2 regions of the Stenotrophomonas sp. NLF4-10 genome follow, and region 2 is predicted to be linked to the other one. Evidence: riboswitches for the same ligand, from Rfam matches in the RefSeq annotation. Region 2 holds a riboswitch; the other holds the start of a gene.
The links. Region 2 has a riboswitch for thiamine pyrophosphate ahead of thiC (phosphomethylpyrimidine synthase ThiC). Riboswitches for the same ligand answer to the same signal wherever they lie in the genome.
Positions count from the first base shown of each region.

Region 1: linked by a shared signal. The riboswitch ahead of MIC98_RS04955 (TonB-dependent siderophore receptor) and the one ahead of thiC (phosphomethylpyrimidine synthase ThiC) in region 2 are both predicted to bind thiamine pyrophosphate.

Region 1 covers NZ_JAKSEE010000003.1:1,026,751-1,034,693, reverse strand. Annotated here, with positions in the region: gene MIC98_RS04965 (hypothetical protein) at 1-116, opposite strand, end outside; gene MIC98_RS04960 (phosphotransferase) at 652-1,785, shown strand; TPP riboswitch at 1,829-1,923, shown strand; gene MIC98_RS04955 (TonB-dependent siderophore receptor) at 1,994-4,174, shown strand; gene pnuC (nicotinamide riboside transporter PnuC) at 4,171-4,749, shown strand; gene MIC98_RS04945 (XVIPCD domain-containing protein) at 4,971-5,909, opposite strand; gene MIC98_RS04940 (hypothetical protein) at 5,919-6,752, opposite strand; one part of gene MIC98_RS04935 (IS3 family transposase) at 6,751-6,991, shown strand; one part of gene MIC98_RS04935 (IS3 family transposase) at 6,991-7,907, shown strand; gene MIC98_RS04930 (HNH endonuclease) at 7,932-7,943, shown strand, end outside.
Region 2 covers NZ_JAKSEE010000003.1:3,216,684-3,224,626, reverse strand. Annotated here, with positions in the region: gene MIC98_RS15365 (prepilin-type N-terminal cleavage/methylation domain-containing protein) at 1-343, opposite strand, end outside; gene ggt (gamma-glutamyltransferase) at 627-2,330, shown strand; gene MIC98_RS15355 (BCCT family transporter) at 2,346-3,911, opposite strand; TPP riboswitch at 4,168-4,269, shown strand; gene thiC (phosphomethylpyrimidine synthase ThiC) at 4,372-6,249, shown strand; gene MIC98_RS15345 (hypothetical protein) at 6,501-6,767, shown strand; gene MIC98_RS15340 (winged helix-turn-helix domain-containing protein) at 6,980-7,943, shown strand, end outside.

The DNA of each region.
Region 1 (7,943 bases), 2.2 Mb from region 2:
TCCGAGCGCGCCACCAGCAGGATGTCGTCGTTGTCCACGCCGGCACGGCGCGCGGCCACCACCGCCGCCTCGGCCATCGGCAGGCTGGATGCACTGAATACATGCCGCTTCTTCATGGCGATACCTCCTCTGTCGGATACGCCGCCAGCGGGCGGCTGTCACGCCGGATTGGCCCTGCACGCGGTTGTTGCTGCACCTGGTCGGTGTTGGGGTGGCGGATCATCACGCGGTCTCCACGACGCGACACCTGCCGCACGCCCAGCCTCCACCGGCAGCGGTTAGGGCGGCGTGGCCATGCGTGGCGGAATGGATACAAAGATGACCGCGTGCCCACTGCGGAAAGGTCGGTTCTTCTCGTCAACCGCGGGAAACGCACGTCCGCCGGGGCCGCCCTTGGGGAGCCCCGTAGGTGCCGGGCTTGCCCGGCACGGGGCTTCACCGGGAAAGCCCCATGCGGGGCGAGCCCCGCATCTACAGGAACACCCGGTCCCATGCGTGCCACGCCACCGCCATTGCTCCGGGCATGATTCCCGCGCCCGGGCAAAGAACCGGGATTCCTTGCCACGGGCAAGGCACGAACCCGCGCAAACCCGGGCGCTGCCGCTACCCTAGCTTCATCACGACACCATCCCGTGCCCTGCCCGTCCCCCAATGAACACCGACCACCGCGTCCAAGGCCTCGACAACGACGAGGTGCCCGCCGACTGGCCCGCGATCAGCGAACGCGAGGTCGCATGGCTGCGCGGGCGATTCCCGCAGCTTGAAGGTGCCGGCGCCACGCTGTGGCACAGCCCGCGCCCGATGTCGGCGGCCGCCATCGTCGAGGGCGCGGCGGGGCAGGTCTTCATCAAGCGCCATCACCACGACGTGCGCAACGCGGCGAGCCTGGCCGAGGAGCATCGCTTCATCGCCCACCTTGCCGGCGCGGGCGTGCCGGTGGTCGATGTGCTGCGGGACCGCGACGGCGCCACCGCCGTCGAGCATGGCGACTGGACCTACGAACTGCATGCCGTGGCCGACGGGCAGGACCTGTACCGCGACATCCCCTCGTGGACGCCGCTTGCCGAGCACGACCAGGCATGGGAGGCCGGCAGGATGCTGGCCACGCTGCACCTGGCATCGGCGAGCTACGGCGCCCCGCAGCGCAGCACCCACGTGCTGGTCGCGCGCGACGACCTGATCCGCGCCACCGACCCGATCGCACGGCTCGAACGCGACTTCGGCGAACGCCCGGCGCTGGCCGACTACCTGTCGCGCAAGCCGTGGCGGGACGGCCTCCGGCAGACCGTGCTGCCATGGCACGCGGGCCTGCACCAGCGCCTGCAGGCCGAACCGCGGCTGTGGGCGCACAACGACTGGCACGTCTCCAACCTGCTCTGGCGCCGCGAAGGCGATGCCATGCGCGTGGCGACCGTGCTCGATTTCGGCCTGGCCTCGCCCACCAGCGCCCTGTTCGACCTGGCCACCGCGATCGAGCGCAACGCGGTGGCGTGGCTGGAGCTGGAGCACGGCATGCAGGCCGTGCATGTCGATACCGCGCTCGCCCTGCTCGACGGCTACCGGCAGGTACGGCCGCTGTCCACCGCGCAGGTGCACCTGCTGGCCGACCTGCTGCCGGTGGTGCATTTCGATTTCGCACTGTCGGAGGTCGAATATTTCCACGGCGCCACCGGCTCGACCGCGAACGCCGACGTGGCGTGGCACACCTTCCTGCTGGGCCACGCCGAATGGTTCGGCACCCGCGCCGGGCAGGCATTGCTGGCCGCGCTGCACGCCGCCGCCTGAACGCGCACGCGGGGCAAATCCGTACCGTTTATGGTCAAATACGCCCCTGAAGCGGGGGTGCCTGACCAGTCAGGCTGAGAGAGTCCCTTGGAACCTGATCCGGTTTGCACCGGCGTAGGGAGCTTTGAGCAGCAGGCACACCGCCTTCGTGGCCGGTTGCGCATGCGCGCCTTCGCTTCGTCTCCCCCACCGGCCGATGACGAACCGAATGAACCGCTGCTACCGACTCTCGCTATTGACCGCTGCCCTGGGCGCGGCGCTGCCGCTGCATGCCAGCACCCCCGAAACCGACGCCAACGACACCCAGACCCGCTCCACCACCGAGCTGGCCGCCGTGCGCGTGCAGGCCAGGCAGCCCGGTGCCAGGGACACCCAATCCAACAGCTTCGGCAGCGGCGACTGGAAGAACACCCCGGCCTCGGTCAGCGTGCTGGACCGCAGCCTGCTCGACAACCGCCACGTGCGCACGCTGTCCGAGCTGGCCAGCAACGACGCCTCGCTGGGCGACAGCTACGCGCCGGTGGGCTACTACCAGAACATAGCCATCCGCGGCTTCGCGCTGGACACCGCCACCGGCTACCGCTTCAACGGCATGACCCTCGCCGGCGAACAGCGGCTGGCGCTGGAGAACGTGCAGCAGGTGGAAATCCTCAAGGGCGAAGCCGGCCTCGCCGCCGGCGTGATCGCCCCCGGCGGCGTCATCAACTTCGTCGGCAAGCGCCCGGCCGAAGTCCGCAGCGTCACCCTCGGCACCGATTCGGAAGGCTCGCGCCACGCCGCCGTGGACGTGGGCCACTGGCTGACCCCGCGCATCGGCGTGCGCTTCAACGCCGCATGGGAAGACGGCAACTCGTATGTCGACCATGCCGACGGCCGCCGCAACTTCTATTCGCTGGCCACCGACTGGCTGCTCGGCGAGCACGGCAAGCTGGAAGTGGACGCCAACTACCAGACCAGCGCGCAGCGCTCGGTCTCGGGCTACCAGCTGCTGGGTGCCACCGCACTGCCGCGCGACGTGGACCGCAAGCAGATGCTCGGCTACCAGCGCTGGCAGCAGCCGGTGGGCATCGACAGCACCAACATCACCGCCTTGCACACCTACGACTTCAGCCCGGCGTGGCAGTCGCGCGTGTCGGCCAGCCACAGCCGCTCGGTGATCGACGACAACGTCGCCTTCGCCTATGGCTGCTACTACGCAGAGTCCTGCTGGGACGGCAGCGTGCTGGGCAACTACTTCGCGCCCAACGGCGACTACGACATCTACGACTACCGCAGCCCGGACGACACCCGCCGCAACCAGCAGCTGCGCGCCGAACTGCGCGGCCGCTTCGCCACCGGTGCGGTGGACCACCAGCTCACCGTCGGCGCGGATTACTTCGATCGCTCCGTGGACAAGCGCCTCAACGTCAACGAGTACGTCGGCACGGGCAACATCCACGACCAGCAGGTGCCGCAGTTCGATCCCTCGCCACTGCAGCCCGGCGCATCGGTGCGGCGCCTGGACAGCCGGCAGAAGGCGCTGTTCGTGCTGGACCGCGTGAACCTCGCCGACGACTGGCAGTGGCTGGCCGGCGGCCGCTTCGTGCGCCTGGACGAGCGCGACTGGGACAAGCGCGGCAATCCCGAGCGCGAGAGCCGCGTGTCGCACTTCCTGCCGCAGACCGCGCTGATCTGGAGCGCGACCGATCAGCTCAACGTCTATGCCAGCTACGTGCGCGGCATCGCGCTCGGGCAGGAAGCGCCGTTCTGGACCAGCAATGAAGGCAACTTCCTGCCTTCGGTGCTGTCGCGCCAGATCGAAGTAGGCGCCAAGTACGCACCATCGGATTCCCTGACGCTGGGCGCCGCGCTGTTCCGCATCAGTCGGCCGTTCCAGTACGCCAAGCCCGACGACAGCGACTACGGCTACACCTTCGTGCAGGAAGGCCAACAGACCCACACAGGCCTGGAACTGAGCGCGCAGGGGCGCGTCGGCGAACGCCTGCAACTCACCGCCAGTGCCAGCGTGCTGCGGGCACGCGCGCACGATACCGGCACGCCTGCCTACGAAGGCCACCCGCTGGTCAACGTGCCGGCCACGCGCGCAAGCCTGCATGCCGACTACCAACTGCCGTTCGCCCCCGACCTCGGCATCACCGGCGGCTGGCGCTACGCCTCCTCCAACGTCGCCACCGTCGATGGCCGCGTGCGCGCGCCCGGCTACAGCGTGGTGGACGCCGGCCTGCGCTTCCGGCACCAGTTGCAGGGCCACGCGCTGGACTGGAACCTGTCGGTGGACAACGTGTTCAACCGCTTCTACTGGCGCGACACCGGCAGCAGCGCCGGCGACTACTACCTGTTCCCCGGCGCCCCGCGGCAGGCGCGCCTGTCGGTAACCATCGCGCTATGAACCCCGCGATCCTCGAATGGTCCGCCGTCGCCTTCAGCATCCTCGGCGTATGGCTGATGGCGCAACGGCGGATGCTGGCCTGGCCGGTCGGGCTGGTTTCCGTCGGCCTGTACGCGCTGGTGTTCTTCGAGGCCCGGCTGTATTCGGACACCCTGCTGCAAGGTGCCTTCGCCGCGTTCCTGCTCTACGGCTGGCTCAACTGGCACCGGCAAGACAAACCCGACGGCCGCATCGTCGTCGCGCCACTGGCGCCTAGCCATTGCGCACGCGACCTCGGCCTGGGCATCGCCTTCGGCCTGGCCCTGGGCGCGGGCATGCACACCTGGACCGACGCCGCCCTGCCCTGGCTGGACGCCATGCTCGCCGCCCTCAGCCTGGTCGCGCAGTGGTGGCAGGCGCGCCGGCACGCCGCCGCGTGGTGGCTGTGGATCGCGGTGGACCTGGTCTACGTGGGCATGTATGCGGTGAAGTCGCTGCACGCCACGGCCGGGTTGTATCTGCTCTTCATCGGGCTGGCGGTGATGGGGTTGCGGGCCTGGACAAGTGCCGGCAAGCAAGCAGCCCTCCCCCGGTAGCGACAGACGCAGGTCGCCTCCCGCCGGGTAATTCCCCTACTTCCAGGGGCCGATAGAACGATCAGGGTCAAAGGCATGGAAACTCGGTTCTTCCCCTGCCTTCTTCCTGCTTTCCCCCCATCGAAGCCGGGCTGGGTAGTATCACCAGCCCCAGAAAGAGCAGCCGCCCCCATAAGCAAAAGCTGGCCCCATGGAAACCCGCCCATGCGTCCTGCTTTTCGTCACCCCATCTGCATCGGGGCATGGGTTTGCGCGACTACGGGCTCACTCTGGGCGGCCGGCGCGCGCTCCTGTTGAGCCTGAATGATCTGCTCGACCTTTACGTATGACTGCTCCACAGGCATCCGCGCCGCAGCATCGACGGCCACTGATGCCCTTACATGGGCCGGATTGTCGAGATCACCCTGCACTACGAACAGGCGCTGTCTTGCGCCATCGCTCGGTGCACTGCCCAGGACCACGTGGTCAACACGCTCCAGCCCATTCTCCTTGGCCACCGCCAGCAGGCCGACAGAAATTCGTTCGCTGGTACCGTCGTACTCTCGACCATGCTGCTGATCGATGCCTGCGACCTGTTCACGGATCACGTCAAGCATCTCGCGATCTTTGTCGGGCAGCTGCTCTTCGCTGATGAGGCGTTGCATGATGGTGCGCTCCGGCATGCGGTTGTAGTGCTCCGTGTTCAACTCGCTGTCGGGGAATGGGGCGCGAATGCTGCGGATGTATTCCACATTGCTAAGTGGTTTGAGCCCGCCCTGAAAATCCTTGTCCTGCACGAACAGGAGGTTCGTACGGTGCAGCCCGGCGTGGTTCAGCGCGCCCCAGGTGAAGTCGATGCAGCTGTTGGTGGCGCCGTGGTATTTCGTGTCGAACCCATGCTCCTCAGGCTTTGCACCAAACTCAGTCAGCTGCGCATATTGTTCCTCGCTGATTTCCATGGTGCGCTGGTAGAAGGGCTTCTGGTACTGATCGACATCATCGTGATAGATCTTTCCCGGGCCGGTCATAACGCCATGTTCGACAGGCGCGAACCCGAAGCTTGTTTGTTCGTCACCATGCGCGACCGTGTAATAAACATGTCCGGCCGTCGAGGTTCCACCCGCGAGCAGCGGCGTTCCTGGCGCGGCGACAAAGACCGTCACTGTGTACTTTTCATCCATGAATAGTCCCTATTTGGATTTGTGTCGATAAGCGACCAGCAGCTCCGACCTGATCGACATCAGCTGCCCGGGAGGATTGAGCAACCTGATGCTCAGTTGGTACTTCCCAGGCTGAACATCCTGAGCCCAAGCCAGCGCCAGCGGTGAGTAATGGCTGTCAACAGATTCCAGCCCGGCCGACTGGAGCGATAGATTGTCCACACCATCCAGCCATCCGCCCGGCACGCGGCCATCGGATCCCACGGCGACGATCCGTGCGGGCACCCCTACATGCGATTCCACACGCACCAGCGGCACATTGACGGCTTCCTGCCCATCGAGCCGCTTCAGTACCAGCTCCGCTTCCAGCCCGGACCTGCGCACCTCCTGCGCGGATTGCAACGATTTCAGCCCATCATTCCCGCCCACGCGAATGCCCAGGAACAGGGTGGCCGTCGCGTTCTTGCCGGGGGGCAGCAGCTCGAAATCGACCACCATGGGTTCTGCCATGGCCACCATCGGAAGCGATCTGACAAAAGGCACAGCATCTTCACGAATGGTGGATGAGGGCTGATCCGGAGTGCGGCTCGTCTGCGCCTGGCAGCTGCCAAGCAATAGTCCAGCAAAACAGATCATCCCGCAGAACAGTATTCTTCCCTGGACCGGCATCGACGCTCCTTGATTACAGTTTCCACTGCTGATTTGGGGGAACGAATCTCCGGACAAATCAAGTCCTGCCAAGATCTCTGTATCTTTATACTCCCCCACAAGCAAGGGGTCCGAGACAGGGTTCACGTGGCAGGGTTCACCCCCGTTTTCACGGACACTTACGAGAAGGCCGATCGAGGCCTGAGGAGTGTTCATGTCGAAGCGAAGGAAGTTCAGCGCCGAGTTCAAGCGCGGTGCTATTGAGCAGGCCAGCCAGCCGGGTGTGAGCTGTGCCCAAGTGGCTCGGGAGTTGGGGATCCGCGACACCCTGTTGACCCGCTGGAAGCGGGAAGCCCAGAGCCAGGGGGTGGTGGCTTTCGGCGGCAGCGGGACGCCCCGGGACGAAGAGCTGGCCCGCCTCAAGCGCGAGCTGGCCCGGGTGAGGAAGGAACGGGATTTTTTGCGAGAAGCGGCGACGTTCTTTGCCAAGGGATCATCCTGAGGTATCAGGTGATCGAACGTTGCCGCGACGCGTTTCCGGTTCGACTGATGTGCCGCTGCCTGAAGGTGTCGGCCAGCGGTTACTACGACTGGAGCCAGCGACTGCCCAGCGCCCGACAGCGCGACAACCAGCGCCTGGCCGCGCGAATCCGCGAGATGCACGAGGACAGCCGTGGCACTCTCGGCGCCGGTCGCATGCACGAAGACCTGGTCGATCAGGGCGAGTCGGCCAGCTTGAACCGCGTGGCGCGACTGATGGCGGCCGAGGGTTTGCAGGGCTGGCCGCGCCCGAAGCGGCGCGGTCAGCGCGGACGGCCGGCGCTCACGCCTCCGGGCGTGCGCAACCTGCTGGAGCGGGACTTCACCGCACTGGAGCCGGAGACCAAATGGGTCACCGACATCACTGAGATCAAAACAGGACAAGGCAAGCTGTATCTATGCATCGTGCTGGATTTGTTCGACCAGCGCGTGGTGGGTTGGTCGATGCACCACAGGCAGGACCGGCACATGGTGATCCGGGCGGTGCAGATGGCGGTATGGCAGCGGCAAGGCGCGGAGCCGGTGATCCTGCATTCCGATCGCGGCAGTCAATTCCGAAGCGGCGACTACCAGCGGTATCTGTCGAGAAACGGCCTGGTCTGTTCGATGAGCGCGGTGGGACACTGCGGCGACAACGCGGCCTGCGAAGGGTTTTTCGGCGTGCTCAAGCGCGAGCGGATCTACCGCACGAAGTACCTGACACTCGATGCAGCGAAGACTGATGTGTTCGAATACGTCGAGCGGTTCCATAACCCGAGGATGCGGCGAAGAGTCGCCAGGCGCGATCGGGAGTTCCAAGCTCTTTCACAACCGTCCGTGATTTCGGGGTAGAACCCTGTTCGGTTTAGGCGTCACGTGCGAAGCGCC
Region 2 (7,943 bases):
CCACATCCTTGTGAAGACCGTCGGTGCCGGAGCAGATAGGTGCAGGCGGAGTGACGCCGGTCATGTTGCCGCCGGAGAAGCCCGAGGTGAAATGAGCGCCGTTGACCATCAACTGCGGCGCAGCCTGGTTGTCGCCGATCGGCGCGCCATAACGCTGCTGGTAGCTGTTGTAGGTGACCACCCACTGGTCGACGAACTTCTGCTTGATACGGGTGTATTCGGCGTTGCGCTGCACGTCGCGGCCGATCATCACCGCACCGATGATGACGCCGATGATGACCAGCACCACGGCCATTTCGACAAGGGTGAAGCCGCCCTGGCGGCGCTTGGAAAGCATTTGCATTGGATTGCCCCTTTGATGGAAACCTGCGCGGCCCGGCGGACATGGCTGTCCACCGGGCGTGTTCTGTTTCGGAGCAACTAGATAGACGGCCGTCGTAAGAGAAACGTAAGAGGATGGCCGGGCCGGGTTTCGGTTGGGTCCGGCGGGGGCAAGAGCCATGTTCGGCAGGGCAGGTGCCATACCGGAGACGCAGGGAATGGGTACGGTTCCGTATGGGAGTGGAAGGTGCAGTGGCACTGCCGTGCCGGTTATCTTCCAGGCTCTCCATTGCCCAGGTTTGCCGATGAAGCGCCTTCCGCTGTTGTTGCTGTGCTGCCTCGCCATTCCATCCCTGCATGCCGCCGACCGCGTCACCGGCCACGGCTTCGCCACCCGTTCGGAGGTGATCGCGCCGCATGCGATGGCCGCCACCTCGCAGCCGCTGGCCACGCAGGTGGCGCTGGACGTGATGAGGTCCGGCGGTTCGGCGGTGGATGCGGCGATTGCCGCCAACGCCGCGCTCGGCCTGATGGAGCCGACCGGCAATGGCGTCGGCGGCGACCTGTTCGCCATCGTCTGGGATCCGAAGACGCAGAAGCTATACGGCTACAACGGTTCGGGCCGCTCGCCGCGTTCGCTGACGCTGGCCGAGTTCCAGCGACGCGGGTTGAAGGAAATCCCGGCCACGGGCCCATTGCCGGTGTCGGTCCCCGGTGCGGTCGATGGCTGGTTCGCCCTGCACGAGCGCTTTGGCCGCAGGTCGATGGCGGACAACCTCGCGCCGGCGATCCGCTACGCGCGCGAAGGACACCCGGTGGCCGAAGTGATCGCCTATTACTGGGATCGCTCGGTGCCGCGGTTGTCGCAGTATCCCGGCTTCAGCGAGCAGTTCACCATCGACGGCCGCGCGCCGCGCAAGGGCGAGTTGTGGCGCAACCCGAACCTTGCCGATACCCTGCAGAAGATTGCCGACGGTGGCCGCGATGCGTTCTACAAGGGCGATATCGCCCGCACCATCGACGCCTATTTCAAGGCCAATGGCGGCTTCCTGAGCTATGCGGACATGGCGGGCCACCACGGCGAATGGGTCGAGCCGGTGAGCAGCAACTACCGTGGCTTCGACGTGTGGGAGTTGCCGCCCAACAGCCAGGGCATCGCCGCGTTGCAGATCCTCAACATCCTGGAAGGCTACGACTTCTCCAAGATCCCGTTCGGCTCGCCCGAGCACGTGCACCTGTTCGTCGAGGCCAAGAAGCTGGCCTTCGCCGACCGCGCGCGCTTCTATGCCGACCCGGCGTTCTCGCCCGCGCCGGTGCAGCGCTTGATCTCCAAGGAGTACGCGGCGCAGCGGCGTGCGCTGATCTCGCCGGAAAGGGCGCTGAAAGAGGTGCAGCCCGGCACGCCGAAGCAGTTGGAGGAGGGCGACACCATCTACATGACCGTGGCCGACGCCGACGGCATGATGGTGTCGCTGATCCAGTCCAACTACCGCGGCATGGGCAGTGGCATGGCGCCACCGGGGCTGGGCTTCATCCTGCAGGACCGCGGCGAGATGTTCGTGCTGCGCAAGGACCACCCCAACGGCTATGCGCCGGGCAAGCGCCCGTTCCAGACCATCATCCCGGCCTTCATCACCAAGGACGGCCAGCCGTTCGCCAGCTTCGGCGTGATGGGCGGGGCGATGCAGCCGCAGGGCCATGCGCAGATCGTGATGAACCTGGTGGACTTCGGCATGAACCTGCAGGAAGCCGGCGATGCGCCGCGCATCCAGCACGAAGGCTCGACCGAACCGACCGGCCAATCCACGGTGATGAGCGATGGCGGCGAGGTCAATCTCGAAACCGGCTTCCCGTATGAAACGATCCGCGCACTGATGCGCAAGGGCCACCGCGTGGTGTTCGCCGACGGCCCGTATGGTGGCTATCAGGCGATCCTGCGCGACCCCGAAACCGGCGTGTACTACGGCGCTTCGGAAAGCCGCAAGGACGGGCAGGCGGCCGGTTACTGACCGGCCGGCCCGACTTCAGCCATCGTCCCTTGCCTGCGCGGCGTCGGCCTGCGCCGCCATCTCGCGCTCGATCCATGCCTGCACCGCGTGCCGCGCACGCTGCGCCTGCCGTCGTTCCAGCAGGTACTCCAAGTCCAGCACGCGGTACAGGCTGACCATCACCAGCACCATCAGCAGCGCGAACGGCAACGCGGCGATGGTGATCATGCCCTGCAACGCTTCCAGCCCGCCGGCCAGCAACAGCACCGCGGCGATCAGCGCCACCGCCACGCCCCACACCAGCTTGCGCGACAGCGGCGGGTCGCCAGCCTCGTCGGTGGACATGCTGGCCAGCACCAGCACCGCCGAATCGGCCGAGGTGACGAAGAAGATCACCAGCAGCATCAGCGCGACCACCGACAGCAGCAGCGAGCCGGGCAGGCTGTCGAACAGTGCGAACAGCACCGTCTCGTAGCCGCCGGCCAATGCCTGCAACAGGTCGGCATGGCCGGTCAGCTGCGCCCACAGTGCGCTGCCGCCGAATACCGAGAACCACAGGAAGCCGAGCAGGGTCGGTGCCAGCACCACGCCGATCACGAACTCGCGCACGCTGCGGCCGCGCGACACACGCGCGATGAACGCACCGACGAACGGTGCCCACGCGATCCACCACGCCCAGTAGAAGATCGTCCAGTCCGCCACCCAGGTGCTGCTGGAAAACGGCGACATGCGCAGGCTCATCGTCAGCAGTTGGTTGAGGTAGGAACCGAGCGTGGTGGTGAAGGTGTCGAAGATGAAGCCGGTCGGCCCCAGCACCAGCACCGCCGCCAGCAGCAACCCGGCCAGCGCCAGGTTGAAGTTGGACAGCCACTTGATGCCGCGGTCCACGCCGCTGGTGGTGGAGGCCATGTACAGCACGAAGGCGATGGCGATGATGGTCAATTGCACCGGCACCGTGGCGGTGATGCCGAACACGCGCTGCAGGCCGGCGGCGATCTGGATGGTGCCGAAGCCCAGCGTGGTGGCCACGCCGATCGCAGTGGCCACCACCGCGGCGATGTTCACCACCTGCCCGAACGCACCGCGATGGTGGCGCCCGATCACCGGCTGCAGCATGTCGCTGATAAGGCCACGGCCGTTGCGGTTGTACTGGAACCACGCCATCGCCAGCCCGATCAGCGCATAGATCGCCCACGGGTGCAGGCCCCAGTGGAAGAACGCGTAGCGCATCGCCGCGCGCGCCGCGTCCGCGCTCTGTGGCGGCAGCCCCTCCGGCGGCTTGGCGAAGTGCGAGATCGGCTCGGCCGCGCCCCAGAACACCAGGCCGATGCCCATGCCGGCGGCGAACAGCATCGACAGCCAGCTGGCGCGGGAGAAATCCGGTTCCGCATCCTCGCCGCCGATGCGCAGGTTGCCGAAGCGGCCGAACGCCAGGTACAGCAGGAAGGCCAGGGTGAGGAACACGATCAGCAGGTACAGCCAGCCGGCGTTGCGCACGACTTCGACAAGCAGGCCCTGCACCACGTCGTTGAACGGGCCGGGGGCGATGCCGGCCAGCAGCACCAGGGCGGCGACCAGCGCGATGGAAACACGAAACACCATGAAGGAGCTTCTCCGATCAGAGCATGAGGGGAGCGAGCCGGGGCTTGCAGCGGAACCGGCCACATGGGCGCGGTGGGGAAGGCCGTCGAAGCGGCGCAGGGGTGGCGAAGATGAACAACCACGCCACAGCCTAATGAACAAAACGTCATGGTTTCGTTAATGCATCCCGCACGGCCGTGGCTGAAGATCGGCCGCAATGACGCAAACAGCGGCCGCAAGGGCCGAAAGACGCACCCCTGCCTTTGTGGTCTAATGCCGGCCGAAGCGGGGGTACCGCGGCCGCAAGGCCACGGTTGAGACAGTCCCTTGGAACCTGATCCGGCTGATACCGGCGTAGGGAAGCTTTGCAATGTTCGATCGCGCGTGGACACCGCCCGAGGTGCGTCCGTGCGCCTGCGGCAATGCGCCTTCGCTTCGTTCAACCCGTACCTCCGTGCGGGATCCCAACAGGACGATGCCGATGAACGCACAGCTCTCCGCCCTGCAGCAGCAGGCACAGCAACTTTCCGAATCCGTGACCCGGCCGATTCCCGGCTCGCGCAAGATCTTCGTGCCCGGTTCGCGCCCGGACCTGCAGGTGCCGATGCGCGAGATCGCGCTGACCCGCACGCCGACGCTGTTCGGTGGCGAGGACAATCCGCCGGTCACCGTCTATGACACCTCCGGCCCCTATACCGACCCGGACGCGTGCATCGACCTGTCCACCGGTTTGCCGGCATTGCGCGCGCGCTGGATCGAAGAGCGCGGCGACACCGAGCCGCTTCCCGCGCTCAGCTCGGCGTTCGGCCGTTCGCGCGAGGGCAATGCCAAGCTCGACGCGGTGCGCTTCCCCAACCGTACGCTGCCGCGCCGCGCGCGGGCCGGCGCCAACGTCACCCAGATGCATTACGCGCGGCGCGGCATCGTCACTCCGGAGATGGAGTACGTCGCCATCCGCGAGAACCAGCGGCTGGAGGCGGTGCGCGAGGCGCATCTGCTTGCGCAGCATCCGGGGCAGAGCTTCGGCGCGAACATCCAGCAGGTCATCACCCCCGAGTTCGTGCGTGAGGAGATTGCCCGCGGCCGCGCCATCCTGCCCAACAACATCAACCACCCGGAAAGCGAGCCGATGATCATCGGCCGCAACTTCCTGACCAAGATCAACGCCAACATCGGCAACAGCGCGGTGTCCTCGGGCATTGCCGAGGAAGTGGAAAAACTGGTGTGGGCGATCCGCTGGGGCGGCGACACGGTGATGGACCTGTCCACCGGCAAGCACATCCACGAGACGCGCGAGTGGATCATCCGCAACTCGCCGGTGCCGATCGGCACGGTGCCGATCTACCAGGCGCTGGAAAAGGTGGATGGCCGCGCCGAGGAGCTGAACTGGGAAATCTTCCGCGACACCTTGATCGAACAGGCCGAGCAGGGCGTGGACTACTTCACCATCCACGCCGGGGTGCTGCTGCGCCACGTGCCGCTGACGGCCAGGCGCGTGACCGGCATCGTCTCGCGCGGCGGCAGCATCATGGCCAAGTGGTGCCTTGCGCACCACAAGGAAAATTTCCTCTATACGCATTTCGAGGATATCTGCGACATCATGAAGGCCTACGACGTGGCCTTCTCGCTGGGCGACGGCCTGCGCCCGGGCTGCATCGCCGATGCCAACGACGCGGCGCAGTTCGGCGAACTCGAAGCACTGGGCGAACTGACGAAGATCGCGTGGAAGCACGACGTGCAGACCATGATCGAAGGCCCGGGCCACGTGCCGATGCAACTGATCAAGGTGAACATGGACAAGCAGCTGCGCGAGTGCGGCGAAGCGCCGTTCTACACGCTCGGGCCGCTGACCACCGACATCGCGCCCGGCTACGACCACATCACCAGCGCGATTGGTGCTGCGATGATCGGCTGGTACGGCACCGCGATGCTCTGCTACGTGACGCCGAAGGAGCACCTCGGCCTGCCCAACCGCGAGGACGTGCGCGACGGCATCATGGCCTACAGGATCGCCGCGCACGCCGCCGACCTGGCCAAGGGCCATCCCGGCGCGCAGGTACGCGACAACGCCCTGAGCAAGGCGCGCTTCGAGTTCCGCTGGCAGGACCAGTTCCACCTCGGCCTGGACCCGGAGAAGGCGCAGTCGATGCACGACGAGACGATGCCGAAGGAAGCGCACAAATTGGCGCACTTCTGCTCGATGTGCGGCCCGCACTTCTGCTCGATGAAGATCACCCAGGACGTACGCGACTACGCCGCCGAGCAGGGCGTCGATGAAGCCACCGCGCTGGAAACGGGCATGGCCGGGAAGGCGAAGGAATTCCGCGAGCAGGGTGCGCAGGTCTATCGGGTGGAGTGATGTGCTTGCGCGTCGGGGCCTCTCTCCCTGCGGGAGAGGGCGCCCCTGGCTCCCATGGCTGAATCATCGGGACTCCATCGTCCTCGCCTCACTCCAGCTCTCGACAGGGGATACCTTTCCGGTGAGGTCCCGTGCCGGGCAAGCCCAGCCCAGCACCCACTCGGAATGCCGGGCTGCGGGGCTTGCCCCGCATGAAGCTTTCCCGACAGCATCCATGCGGAAGCAGGCTCGGCACTTGTGGCAGCAACGCCATGACCAGCATCGGTTCGTGGGTGACTGTGTTGTGTGATGCATTGCCGATTTATGCATCAGCAGCGCCACGACATCACGCCTGCGCGATGGCCCGGAGAGTGGCCGGAAATCGTGGTCTTCAGTTTTTCTTCAGCATGTTGAATGCATGCGAAATGCTGCTCTGGGCGATTGGCGATGAACGCGGGAGTACCCTTGTTTCAAGGCTTTTCCAGCTTCCTGGAGCTGGCGTCGCAAAAAAATTTCGCGCCCGAGGGCGCGAATCCTGAAACAGTTTGTATGAATCCGTCGGCGAGAGAGAGCCTGATGTTGCCCTGCACGAGAGCGCAGGAAACGATGCCTAGGCTAATATCCGCGCGCCTTGAAACATTTGCGGTTTGCGTTGACGCCATTTGCGGATTCTGGCGGTTCACTGGCGGTGGCATTCACCAGGGGGCGGGCACGGGAAGGTGCCCACCAGCGATTTCGTCCCTGACACGGTATGGAACACATCGACAACGACATGCCGGCCTTGGACCGGTTGCACATCGGCGAATGCCTCGTCGTCCTGTCTTCGCGCGAAGTGCACGCACCGGGCGCACGACGGCCGGTACGGCTGACGCCCAAGGCGGCCAGTGTATTGCTGGTGCTCGCGCGCAACGCCGGCAACGTGGTCACCCGTGACGATTTGTTCGCGCAGGTGTGGCCGGACACCTTGCCGACCAACGACGTGCTCACCCAGGCGATCACGCAGCTGCGCAAGGCATTCGCAGCAGGTGGCGCCTCCGCGGATGGCCACAGCAGCATCGAGACGATTGCCAAGAGTGGCTATCGCCTGCTGGCGCCCGTCACGTGGGACATGCCGGAGCCATTGCCCCCTCGGGCCGATGTCGTGGTGGACGCCGCTGCCCAGGCCGCTGTAGCCCCGCCAGCGCCAATCGAAGAAGGGGGAAAACCCCGCAACTGGCGCCGCATGCGCCGCCGCCTGTTGTGGCTGGTTGGACTGGCATTGCTGTGCAGCACGTTGCTGCTGGCCTGGTTGCTGTGGCAGCGGTCGGGGACGGAGACGTTGCAGGATGCGATCAACAGCGATGGCACCCGCGTGATAGGCAGCCCCGAGCCGCCATACCGGTTGATTACCACCACCGAGGGATTTGAAACCTGGCCGGCGTTGTCGCCGGACGGTGCATTGGTGGTCTATGCCGATGAAAGTGGCCGGCATTCCACGCTGAAAGTGCAGAGTACCGGCAATGCACCTGCGGTAGCGCTGGCGGAGACGCCCGACGACGCCTCCGATCGTCTGCCGGCGTGGTCGCCGGATGGACGCGAAATCGCATTCGCGCGTTTTCGTGAGCAGGGGCAGTGCGAAGTACTGGTGCGGGCAGTTACCGGTGGCGATGAGCGCCGGGTTGCCGATTGCAACGGTGCGGACATGCTCAGTTTCGACTGGACGCCGGATGGGCGAG